3 regions of the Lentihominibacter sp. genome follow, and region 1 is predicted to be linked to each of the others. Evidence: riboswitches for the same ligand, from Rfam matches in the RefSeq annotation. Region 1 holds a riboswitch; each other region holds the start of a gene.
The links. A riboswitch is a leader RNA that binds a small molecule or an ion and turns the genes downstream of it on or off. The one in region 1 is predicted to bind FMN.
Positions count from the first base shown of each region.

Region 1 (4,270 bases):
AAAGAGCATTTTCAATTTTCAGAGGTTTTTGTTTTGTACAAAAAGTTAAATGTGTACTGATAATGTGCCTTGACAGTAAGTAGACAGAATGCTAAAATATAATCAAATTGAGATAATTTAAAGATCAAAAAAGTAAATAGTTTGATTTTTAGTAATTTCGAGAATAGTAAAATTAAAAAGGAGATTGATAAGTATGACTATTCAAAACCAAATTGACAAAGCGCGTGCAGCGTTTGAACAGATCAAAGATTATACTCAGGAACAGGTGGATAAGCTTGTTTATGAGAGTGCAAAGATCATTTACGAGAATGCAGAACCTTTAGCAAAGATGGCTGTTGAGGAAACAAGACTTGGAAGCTATGAAGACAAGATTGGCAAGAACACTGGAACAGCTGCTGCTTTCTGGGATTATCTCAAGGATAAGAAGTCTGTTGGCATCATCAATGAAGATCCTTCAATCGGTCTTATTGAAGCTGCTCATCCAATCGGTGTTATCGGTGCTATCACTCCGGCAACTAACCCTACAGTTACACCTTTAGGAAACTTCATGCACGCTTTAAAGGGTAAGAATGCAGTTATCATTTCACCTGCTCCACGTGCAGAAAAGACTTCAACTACTACAGTTAACTTAATTCGTGAAGCATTAGCTAAGAACGGTGCTCCTGAAGACCTTATTCAGATTGTTAACGATGTTACTATCGAAAAGTCACAGGAATTAATGGAAAAATGCGACCTCGTACTCGCAACTGGTGGTTCCGGCCTCACTAAGGCTGCTTACTCAAGCGGAACTCCTGCTTACGGTGTAGGACCAGGAAACCCTCCTGTAATCGTAGACAGAGGATATGACCTTAAGGATGCTGCTGAGCAGACAATTGTTGCTGTAGCAAGCGATAACGGAATCCTTTGCGACGGAGACAACTTACTCCTTTACCCACAGGAATTGGAAGCTGATTTCTTTGCAGAACTTAAGAATGCCGGTGCTGTTGTATTTGAAAGCGCTGATGATGTTGCTAAGTTCCGTGAAGCTTTATTCCAGGATGGAAAGATCAACTCAGGTTTAGTTGGTAAGGATACTGACGTAATCGCAGAAGCTGCTGGATTTACTCTTCCAGAAGGAACTAAGGTTATAGGTCTTAAGATAGAAGGCGTTGGTAAAGATGATATCCTCGGCAAGGAAATCATGGGACCTGTAGTAGTATTAAAGAGCTACGACAAGTTTGAAGAAGCTGTTGACATGGCTATCAGAAACATGGAAGAAGATGGCGGTACTGGACATACAGCTGGTATCTTCTCAAATGATGAAGATCATATTCTTTACTTCGGTGAAAAGATTCCTGTAGCTCGTGTACTGGTTAACCAGCCTACACCGGATGCTTGGGGACCTGAAACTAACGCACTGTCACCTGCAGTATCAGAAGGTTGCGGTACATGGGGTAACAATATCTTAGCTGGTAACGTTGACTACATACACATGGTAAACGTTTCTAAGATCGTTAAGAAGTTAGACGTAGAACCGCTTGATCCTGCAAAGATTTTTGCTGACTAATAAAGCCAGTTTGAAATTAATCGGAAAAGGCATTAAAAATTTTGGGACATAAACCAGTTTTGTCCCAAAAGATATGGACAAAACTGCTTTATAGAAAAAACAATTACTCATTTAATATTATTCTGCATAGCAGAAAGAGGAGGAAAATTATGGTTGGTAAGAAAGTAGTTCATCATCTTATGATGAGTGCAAAAGATGCACATTATGTAGGCGGATTAGTAAATGGTGCTAGAATCGTTGACCAGTGGGGAGACGTTGGTACTGAACTGATGGTATATGTTGATGGAGATATCAGCTTATTCTTAGGATACAAAGAAATCGAATTCTTAGCTCCAGTATATGTTGGAGACTTCATGGAATATCATGGCTGGATCGAAAAGGTTGGTAATCAGTCATACACTTGCCAGTTCGAAGCTTGGAAGGTTGCTACTCAGTTAGACAGAACAGATGCAGATTTGTCAAACGTAGCTACTCCTGAAACAGCTGCTACAGCTTGTGAGCCACCAGTACTTTGCGGTAAGGCAACAGGAAGCTTATTCATCGCTAAGAAAGACCAGAGAGGCGCTACTGAGTCTTCATTCAAAGACAGAAAGCACCCAGGCGAGAAATAAGAAAGAATTAAATAATCTTATGAATTAGATTATTCATTACTTTGTTATAAAACGGACAGATTTATTCTGTCCGTTTTTTCATATCGGAAGTATTGTTGTAGGTTATGAAAGAGTCGATTTTGTTTTTGAAACACAGTGAATGTTGACGGAGTGCAAACCTTGTGATATCCTTTATATATCCGTATAAAAGAACCTTTCTTCGGAAATGAGTTTTTACTCTACTGGCGGTACAGCCCGCGAGCAATAAGCTAATTCGGTTTGATTCCGAAGCCAACAGACAGTCTGGATGGGAGAAGAAGGCTTTCAGTTGATTTTCTGAATGCTTTGTTCTTTTTTCTTTGCCTAAAATAAAGGAGAGATTTTTATGAATAACCAAGAAATTACCCAGAACCCTCTTGGAACAGAACCAATAAAAAAACTTATCGTTAAGTATTCTATTCCTACAGCTTTAACTTTGATGGTCAATTATCTGTATAATATAGTTGACCAGATTTTTGTAGGACAGGGAGTGGGAGTAACGGGAATGGCAGCCACAAATGTAGCATTTCCGTTAACTATTATTGCTATGTCAATTGCATTGCTTATTGGAGATGGCTGTGCGGCTAATATAAGTCTTTGTCTGGGAAGAAAAGAATATGAGGATGCTAACCGTACTGTCAGCAATGCTGTAACTTTGTTGATAGGATCCGGAATTTTGATTTTGCTGCTTTCTTTAATTTTTGCTCCCCAGATAGTAAAACTATTTGGATCTACAGATAATGCTTTTGCTGATTCGTTGGTCTATACTAAAACTATTGCGTGGGGACTCCCGTTTCTTATGATAAGTGCGGCTTTGACTGCTATTATACGTGCAGACGGCAACCCTAAGTATACGATGAAATGTATGATAATAGGTACTGTGATAAACCTTGTTCTTGACCCGGTTTTCATTTTCGGATTTAAGATGGGGGTTTTTGGAGCAGGTGTAGCTACTGTTATAGGCCAGGCAGCAGCAGGAATACTTTGTCTGTTGTATCTCAGAAAACTTAAAACAGTTCGTATATGTAAAGCTCATCTGAAACTTTCCGTAAATATAACCGGAAGAATATTAGCTTTAGGATTTCCGAGTCTTCTGACTCAAATTATGACTGCGGTAGTGCAGATAACAATGAATAATCTTATGACCATTTATGGTGCCGTGAGTGTATATGGAAGTGATATGGCTTTGTCAGTCTATGGCATGATGATGAAGGTCTATCAGATAGCGCATGCTATGTTCGTAGGAGTTTCTTCTGCTACACAGCCTATAAACGGTTTTAATTTTGGCGCTAAGAATTATGGAAGAGTCAGACAGACTTACAAAACGGCTGCTACCATAGCAGTGGTAGTTTCTCTCGTTTGGTTCGCTGTATATCAACTTTTGGGAAGACAAATAGGAATGCTGTTTGTATCCGGAGATTCTATGTATGCTGATTGCTCGCAGCATATTTTTAGAATATTTATGATGGCGTTCTTTGTGTATGGCGTTCATATGGTCACAGCATCATTTTTTCAGGGAATTGGAAAGCCTGCAAAATCCCTGCTTATTCCATTGTCCAGACAGGCGATCTTTCTCATTCCTCTTTCAATAATACTATCAAGTAAGTTTGGTCTTGACGGCGCTCTTGCTGCTGCACCCATAGCAGATATACTGGTGTTTATTCTGGCGATATCTTTAGTTGTGGGAGAGTTTAGAGGATGGAAGAAGAAACAGTGGATACAATAGAGCGTAGAACTTTCTGATAATATATTCATATTTGTCTTAGAAATCAGTTTTTAATTGATGTTGACATAATGATAAATACCGTGGTAAAATAAATGTTAGCTTTGGGCTTTATTGTTCAAAGCTAACGTATTTTTATTATATCAAGAAAGGAGAAAAAGGATGCCTACAATTAACCAATTAGTACGTCAAGGCAGAACCAGCAGCGAGAAGAAGTCAACTGCTCCGGCTCTGAATAAGGGTATGAACTCTATAAAAAGAGTTGCTACAGATGTTAATTCGCCGCAGAAAAGAGGCGTATGCACTTCTGTAAAGACTGTTACCCCTAAGAAGCCTAACTCAGCTTTGAGAAAAGTTGCGAGAGTTCGTCTT
Region 1 is NZ_JBKTXS010000039.1:11,030-15,299, forward strand. Features, by position in the region: gene ACLR96_RS09115 (aldehyde dehydrogenase family protein) at 194-1,546, shown strand; gene ACLR96_RS09120 (hotdog fold domain-containing protein) at 1,696-2,157, shown strand; FMN riboswitch at 2,349-2,459, shown strand; gene ACLR96_RS09125 (MATE family efflux transporter) at 2,522-3,901, shown strand; partial or broken gene rpsL (30S ribosomal protein S12) at 4,061-4,270, shown strand, end outside.

Region 2 (4,270 bases), on a different contig from region 1:
ATGTCCTCAGAGGCTGTCTCAGTTCCCCGCAATCTCAAATTTTTCATTTTTTCCTCGTAAACATCAATGGCATCGCCTAACGCCAATATTCGATTATATCTTTCTGTCTTCGACAAAAATTCATCAAGCATATATGCCCCTGCTTTTATCTTCTCTACAGGGAAGCCGTTTTCAAAAAAATACCCTCCTGCATATATCTGATTTCTTCTGGCGTCCATCATAGGACATATCAAAATATCCTTATTATCAATAAACGCTGCGTTCATGGCCAAAGCTGCAAGACTGGGTACCGGAACGCAAGGAATTCTCGTCATCTGAGACAATGCTCTTGCCGAGGAGACACCTATTCTTATCCCTGTAAATGATCCCGGTCCGCATGAAACTGCAATAGCCTCTATATCCTTAAGTGTTATCCCGCCTTCTTCAAGCACAGTTTCTATCTGCGGCATAAGATTCTGCAAATGTGAAAACCTGTCTGATCCTTTGACATATCCGACAATTTCTCTATTTTTCATCAATGCCACCGAAGCAAAAACTCCTGTGGTTTCTATTCCTAAAATGTACATATATATATACGTTCTCCTTCTTTCTTGCCATATAGGATCTGTATCTTTACCGCATTATCAGGAATAATATCCTCTATAAGCTCAGCCCATTCTATTATGCAGACACCTCTTCCAAAAAAATATTCCTCATATCCAAGCTCATACATCTCTTCTATGTCCCCTATTCTGTAAACATCAAAGTGGTACAACGGAAGGCGTCCGCTGTCATACTGTTTTACTATATTGAACGTGGGACTTGTTATCGTTTCTTTTATTCCCAGACCTTCAGCGACAGCTTTAGTAAGCGTCGTCTTGCCTGTACCCAGATCCCCTGTAAGCGCTATGACACTGCCGGCTGTTAGTTTCCTGCTCAGAAGCTTTCCGAATTCCATAGAATCTTTTTCATTTTTTATAAATATTTTTTTCTGTTCCATAACTTATGTAGTATACCACAGAAATGTACTGATATAAAGATTCCCGAAAATAAAAAAGTCCTATCCTTTCCGGTTTTGCCGAATTAAAATTTATCTGCCGGCAACGGTAGATAAAATAACATTAATTTTTATATAGCGTACATAATTTGAGGCTATACATTGCTTAAATAAATATATTTTCACAAAGAATTTACAATAATATGATGGTTAACTTTTCTTTTACATATTACAATATTATACATAAAAATTCAAAGGCTGTCCGTATATACGGATTTTAAATACTTACTTAAGGTTGGTGAATAAGGGTTATTATGGAAGAAAAAATAAATTATAAAACTATACGAAAAAATAAAGAAATAAACATGCTTTTGGAGCAGGGCAACAATGTCTTAAAGGTAATGGGTTTCACAGATCATTCATCAAAACATGCCGCTAAAGTTGCCGCCAGATCAGGTTGGATACTAAAATCTCTGGGCTACAGCAATCATGATATAGAGCTCGGAAGAATAGCAGGATATATGCATGATATAGGAAATAGCATTAATAGGAACGACCATGCACACAGCGGAGCAATTTTGGCATACCAGATACTCAAAGAACTCAAAATGCCGCTTGAAGATATAATGACAGTAACTTCTGCCATCGGACACCATGATGAGAGTTCCGGAAACGCCATAGATCCTGTTTCTGCAGCGTTGATACTGGCCGATAAAACTGACGTAAGAAGAAATCGAGTTAATAATAAAACCAAAGCTAATTTTGATATACATGACCGGGTCAATTACGCAGCCCTGTCATCTAAGCTCGATATTAATCAAGAAAAGAAAATTATTCAGATGAATCTTGAACTGGACGACGACATCTGCAGTCTCATGGATTATTTTGAGATATTCCTTGAAAGAATGATCATGTGCAAAAGAGCTGCCGAAGTCTTAGGATACAAATTCAAACTGCTCGCCAACGGAAGCAAGCTCTGCTAAAGCCATCAATCAATATGAAAAAACTGAAAAATATTCAGCAAAAATAAAGCTTCATTATTAAGGCTGTCAAAAAGAGGCTTCAACCGAAACGAAGCCTCTTTTATCATAAGCAAATAAATGGTACGTTTGAAGGACGATCAAGATGTCTTATGCAAAAATCCGGATATCCTCTTATAAAGAATAAATGTTACAACTGCGTTTATTCCTGCCTTTATGGCATTAAAGCCTGCAATAAACGGCATGAGATCCCAGACTACATCGCGGGGAACTCCCATGAAAATCGGTGTTATTATCATATTTGCGCCTATCATAACTGCTGTCATGGCTGCAACACCGCACAATAAAGCTATAACAGCTCCTTTTCTTGTCTTATTATACTTGTATATGATACCTGCCACCAATACAAGTACGCTTGTAGCAATAATATGCATAATTATGCCATAAAGCCCGCTGGCTGCACTCACAGTCACCCCTTGCACCACTGATGTTACTACTGTCAGGATCACCCCTGCCAGAGGACCAAAAGCAAATGTCCCTATAAGAATAGGAATATCAGCCGGATCATATTCTAAGAATGCCACAGCAGGAAATATCGGAAAGTGTATAAAATACACAAGTACGATAGATACCGCCACCAGCATTCCCATCTTTGCCAGTCTTACAGTTTTTTCTCTGCTGCTCATCCGCGGCTTATTGAGCGTATTCTTATCAGCAGTTTTTTGAGTCATATTGAACCCTCCTCGATTAAAATAATAATTATTGTCATCTGTCAGGTTTCATATGCAGCGCCTCATCCATGTCCTGATCGCTTCCGCTGCATAAAAAAAGCCTCGGAAAATTTATTCCAAGACTAAAAATACTCGTATCAAAAATACAACATAAGTATCTTCGTTTCTTTCATCCGGACTTTAACCGTCGGTACAGGATTCACACCTGTTCGGCCTATAGATAGGTTCGCGGACTTATGATCATCGGATCAATCACCGCCGGTGAGGACTTTCACCTCGCCCTGAAACAGATTTTTACAGTAATATTATAGATTCCGGAACATATAACTGTCAAGATATTTCTAAAAGTGTTTTTATGGAAATATTTTTTTCACTTATTTTTCATTGAATTTATTTTAATTTGGGAATACTATTAGAGTATAGTTAGATTTATCTTAAAATCTATATTATTAATATAAGAACCGAGGCGAAAACATTGAAATTTGATTTACATTGTCATACAAAAGAAGGTTCACTGGATTCCAAGGTTTCTGTAAAAGAATTTGTTCACAAATTCATGGCACTTGGCTTTAACGGTTTTATGATCTCAGATCATAACAGCTACAAAGGCTGCAGAGCCTGGGACAAAATAAAAAATGATCCCCGATACAAAGACTTCTGCGTAATCAGAGGCGTAGAATATGACACTAAAGACGCCGGTCATATCCTCGTTATCATGCCTGATGATCTTTATCTTCCCATCATGAAGATACGCGGAATGAGATGCAGCAAACTGATAAAGATTGTTCATATTTTCGGAGGCATTCTCGGACCTGCTCATCCTTTCGGAGTGGCGAGTTCCAGCGCGATGGGCTTTAAAAAAATGGATATGCGTCTTCTAAAAAGGTTTGATTTCATAGAGGCATTTAATACATGTGAATCTCGCTCGTCAAACAGTAAAGCCGCTCTTCTCGCAAAAGAATGCGGACTTCCCACGTTTGCCGGTTCAGACTCTCATGTCAGCGAATATATAGGAATGGCCTGCACAGATATATCCGAAAATATCTACTGTAATAATGATCTTATAGCAGCAGTAAAAAACGGAGTAAAAATAGAAGCCCATGGAACTGAACGTGAGGAAACAAAAAAAGCAAAAAGAAAAGAGCACTGGATAGGTATACTAAGTTTCAAACTTTACAACAGAGGAATCGGAAAACTCATATGTCCTTACCGAAAAATAAGACACAGGAAGCTTCTCCGTCCCATAGTCCGTCCTTTTATTTACAAAGAACGGCGTACCCGCAGAGAACAAAAATCCAGAGAATCAAAACAAAAAAAATTGTCCGGGTGAAATCGCATTTAATGCGATTCTCATTTGGACAATTTTATCTTTCTGATATTATTATTTTTTCAGTACTGCACTCCTTCTCTATCACAGGAGTAAAATCCTGAACATCCCGTTCATATTCATCATCTATATAGAAAGATGTCATTATGAAATCAGCTGTGGCTCTGTTAGTTGCCACCGGTATATCATAGACCACTGCAATCCTTAAAAGAGCCCGCACATCAGGATCATGAGGCAAAGCTTCCAATGGATCCCA
Region 2 is NZ_JBKTXS010000009.1:64,966-69,235, reverse strand. Features, by position in the region: gene tsaB (tRNA (adenosine(37)-N6)-threonylcarbamoyltransferase complex dimerization subunit type 1 TsaB) at 1-566, opposite strand, end outside; gene tsaE (tRNA (adenosine(37)-N6)-threonylcarbamoyltransferase complex ATPase subunit type 1 TsaE) at 554-979, opposite strand; gene ACLR96_RS04090 (HD domain-containing protein) at 1,291-1,959, shown strand; gene ACLR96_RS04085 (ECF transporter S component) at 2,097-2,687, opposite strand; FMN riboswitch at 2,845-2,980, opposite strand; gene ACLR96_RS04080 (PHP-associated domain-containing protein) at 3,163-4,017, shown strand; gene ACLR96_RS04075 (methylglyoxal synthase) at 4,052-4,270, opposite strand, start outside.
Region 2: another riboswitch for FMN. It lies ahead of ACLR96_RS04085 (ECF transporter S component); the one in region 1 lies ahead of ACLR96_RS09125 (MATE family efflux transporter).

Region 3 (4,270 bases), on a different contig from region 1:
TGAGCAGGAAAACAGTACGAGAGATCTTATTACAGAGCTTGGCCTTTTAACTACCGGAACGGATTTTGAAAGCGATGTTCAATATATAAATATTATAGGCAGCATAGAGGGGCATAATGTTCTTCCGCCTGATAACAAGGCTACAAAATATGAACATCTAATACCCCAGCTTATAGCTGTAGAGGAAAATCCTAAGCTTAAAGGTCTTTTGGTTGTTTTGAATACTGTAGGAGGTGATGTTGAAGCGGGGCTTGCCCTTGCAGAAATGATATCTACTTTATCAAAACCGACTGTATCTCTTGTTCTGGGAGGCGGACACAGCATAGGCATACCGCTTGCAACAGCTACGGATTATTCATTTATAGCCAAAACTGCCACCATGACGCTGCATCCTATCAGAACTACCGGAATAGTGATCACATCAGAGACTACTTTTGATTATATGAGAAAAACGCAAGAACGTGTGATCAATTTTATAGAGGAACATTCAAAAGCCAAACGTGATGAAATAATATGGCTTATGAACAGCAATGACAATATGTCTAATGATGTGGGAACTGTACTTTTCGGAAAAGAAGCTGTGGAAACTGGTATAATCGATCAAATCGGAGGAGTGTCTCAGGCGATAGCAGAGCTGAGAAAAAGAATAGAAGAAAAATAAAATTATTGACAATATTTTCCATAAGATGTATTATATTAAAAGGAATTAATTTCCATATAATGCATTAATTTGAAAGGAGAATTATGGAAAATATTTCATTGATGATTGTCACAGATGACAAAGCGTATGGCAGGGCACTGAGCAAAGCTTTGATTCACCTATGTGTAGGTATGATAATACAGATGATAGGAAAGAGTGAGTTTTTCTCAAAGATGAGGGAATACGGTAATGAGAAGGATGAAGTATCTTTCCTTGAATCTGTAGATTTGATATTATGGGATGGAGCAGAAGCAGAATCATCTTACGGAGGCAGAATTATACTTTTGTCTGAGAAACCGGTTATGTCTGTAAAAGATTTTAATGAAGGAAAATTCTGTATTTACAAATACAGTCAGGCTCAGTGCATAGCGGCGTCTTTGTTTGAGATATACAGTTTTTTGATAGGACGGCGTATGGTTAACATACAGCGTCAGAAAGTACGTATACTTGTTTTCTCCTCATGGATGGGAGGTTCAGGATGCACTGTAACCGCAATGGCGGCAGCTCAGGAATTGTGCCGTTTCAGAGGTAGTCGTGTTTTGTATCTTTCTTTTGAGGAAATAGAATCAACAGGTGAATTTATAGAAAGTCCTATCGGAGTAAAAGGAGTGGGCGTATATCTATATCATCTTTTTAAGAATTCGTCTTCTGTAATAAAATCAGACGGCATCGGGGATAATGAGTACCCTGTTGTAGAAGGTTATCTTGTACATGATGATTTCGGAGTGGAGGCCTTTGCTCCTACAGCTGGAAGGAATCCTTTAAGAGATATTACGGATGAGGAGCTTAATGTCTTTATGGCATCACTCATAGATATCGGACGATATGATTTTATTATAATAGATATGGGCGATAATCTGTCTGAAACTGATATAACATGTATGGAAATGTGCGAAAGGATATGTCTCGTATCTAAAGGACAGGGAAATGGCGCAAGAGAAAATCAATATCTGCAGCATCTCATATATCGCTGTGGAGAAGAGGTCATAGATAAAATAATAAAGGTAGAAAATCTGAAAACTGAGATTTCGAATACAGATAAAATTTCCGGGGAAAAGAATTGCATGATAGATGCAGACATATGCATAAATCGAAGCAGTACATTTTTACAGGAAGGGGAGATCATGCGCATATTTCTGGACGGAAAATTCGGAAACAGTATTAAAAGACTTGTAGAAAAACTTACAGAACCTGAAAGGTGATGTATGTATCAGATAGAATATTTTTTTAAATAATTCTTGACAGATATGCTTTACAGGACTAATATATTATACATAATTGAATATTATCTTCAGGGCAGGGTGAAATTCCCGATCGGCGGTAAAGTCCGCGAGTGTGAAAGCACAGGATTCAGCAGATATTTTGTCTGAATCAGGATTTGGTGAGATTCCAAAACCGACAGTATAGTCTGGATGGGAGAAGATATGATAAACGCAGTTTATGCGTATATTTGTGTAACCATTGGCTCTGAAACTATTTTTGTTTCAGAGTTTTTTATATTTTGGTTGTTAAATATGGCATGAACAGTGATTTGGCTATATTTTTTGTAATACCCTGAAAAATGTTCAGGGTATTTTTTATGAGGTGAATATTGCTTTATGAGATTGGCTGAACGTTGAAAAATCTGATGCTGAAAAGAAATGATAAAATTAGTTTTTATTTTGAAAGGATTTAAGATGAAGGATGAAAAATATATGCGTCTGGCGCTGAATTTAGCGGAAAAAGGCTGCGGAAAGGTAAACCCCAATCCTCTGGTAGGAGCTGTGATAGTAAAAAACAGCAAAGTGATAGGTAAGGGATATCATATGGAATATGGAGGCTTTCATGCAGAACGGGAAGCTATTTCTTCATGCTGTGAATGCCCGGAGGGCGCAGATATGTATGTAACTCTTGAGCCATGCTGTCATCAGGGAAAGCAGCCGCCATGTACAGAGGCTATAATACAGGCAGGGATAAAACATGTGATAGTAGGGTCTTATGATCCTAATCCTCTTGTTTCAGGAAAAGGTATACAAATGTTGAAGGAACATGGAATAAAGGTGACGGAAAATTTTTTGAGAGAGGAATGTGACTCTGTGAATTATGTGTTTTTTAATTTTATAAGTACAGGATTTCCATATGTGGTAATGAAATATGCTATGACTATGGATGGAAAGATCGCTGTACGCACAGGAGAATCAAGGTGGGTAACAGGTAAAGAAGCGAGAAAACAGGTACATCGTGACAGAAACCGGTATAGTGCTGTCATGGTGGGAATAGGCACTGTTCTTAAAGATGATCCTCTTTTAACTTGCAGGATTGCCGGAGGAAGAAATCCCATAAGGATAGTATGCGATACAGACCTCAGGATTCCTGAAGATTCGCAGATAGTAAAAACTTCCCGAGAAATCAGAACTATCATAGCTACAGCTTCCAATGATGTAAGACAATACCGGAAAATACAGCAGGCAGGATGTGAAATATTTCATATTCCTGTAAAGAACGGGCATATAGATCTTAAAAAACTTATGAGAAAACTTGGCGAAATAAATATAGACAGTGTTTTGCTGGAGGGAGGAGCCACTATTAACTGGGCGGCGCTTGAAGCAGATATAGTTAATAAGATACAGGTATATATATCTCCAAAATTATTTGGCGGAGGAAGAGCTCCGTCTCCTATAGGCGGCAAAGGAGTCAGTATGCCGGCGGCGGCTTTTATGGCATCGCCGCCTAAAATAACGTTTTTTAATGACGATATACTGTTGGAAAGCGAGGTCATGAAAAAGTGTTTACAGGAATAGTAGAGGAGATAGGGAAAATAAAAGAGATAAAAAAGGGGCCAGCGTCAGCGGTTTTTACTGTTGCTGCCGATAAAATACTGGAAGATACGGCACCGGGGGACAGTATCGCTGTAAATGGTGTTTGCCTTACAGTCACTGATCTGACGGACAGCCAATTTGAGGCGGATGTTATGCATGAGACTATCGAAAGATCCTCTATGGGAGATTTGGAAACGGGAAGTTTCGTCAATCTTGAGCGAGCGATTAAAGCCGGAGGAAGGTTTGGAGGACATATAGTATCGGGACATATAGATGGGACAGGAATAATAACAGACATTTCTCTTGATGATAATGCAATTTGGTATACAATACAGACTTCGGAAAAAATCATGAGATATATAGTTGAGAAAGGATCTGTGGCGATAGATGGAGCGAGTCTGACTGTAGTGCGGTGCGAAAGACAAAGCTTCATTGTTTCGGTGATACCTCATACAGTGGAAAATACCATATTTTCTGTAAAAAAAGAAGGGGATAAAGTGAATCTCGAAAATGATACTATAGGAAAATATGTGGAAAAAATGATGTTTAATAATACTGCACTTAATATGAAGGCAGACAGGGAAATTACAGAAAAATTTTTGATGGAAAATGGGTTTTAGAAAGAAAAGGAGAAAGTTATTATGGAGAAATTCAATACGATACAAGAGGCACTTGATGAGCTGAGAAAAGGAAAGATAATACTTGTTACAGATGATGAGGACAGAGAAAATGAGGGGGATATGGTATGCGCAGCTCAGTTTGCTACTACAGA
Region 3 is NZ_JBKTXS010000001.1:74,501-78,770, reverse strand. Features, by position in the region: gene ACLR96_RS00405 (ATP-dependent Clp protease proteolytic subunit) at 1-661, shown strand, start outside; gene ACLR96_RS00400 (hypothetical protein) at 745-1,902, shown strand; FMN riboswitch at 1,984-2,128, shown strand; gene ribD (bifunctional diaminohydroxyphosphoribosylaminopyrimidine deaminase/5-amino-6-(5-phosphoribosylamino)uracil reductase RibD) at 2,377-3,480, shown strand; gene ribE (riboflavin synthase) at 3,465-4,118, shown strand; gene ACLR96_RS00385 (bifunctional 3,4-dihydroxy-2-butanone-4-phosphate synthase/GTP cyclohydrolase II) at 4,140-4,270, shown strand, end outside.
Region 3: another riboswitch for FMN. It lies ahead of ribD (bifunctional diaminohydroxyphosphoribosylaminopyrimidine deaminase/5-amino-6-(5-phosphoribosylamino)uracil reductase RibD); the one in region 1 lies ahead of ACLR96_RS09125 (MATE family efflux transporter).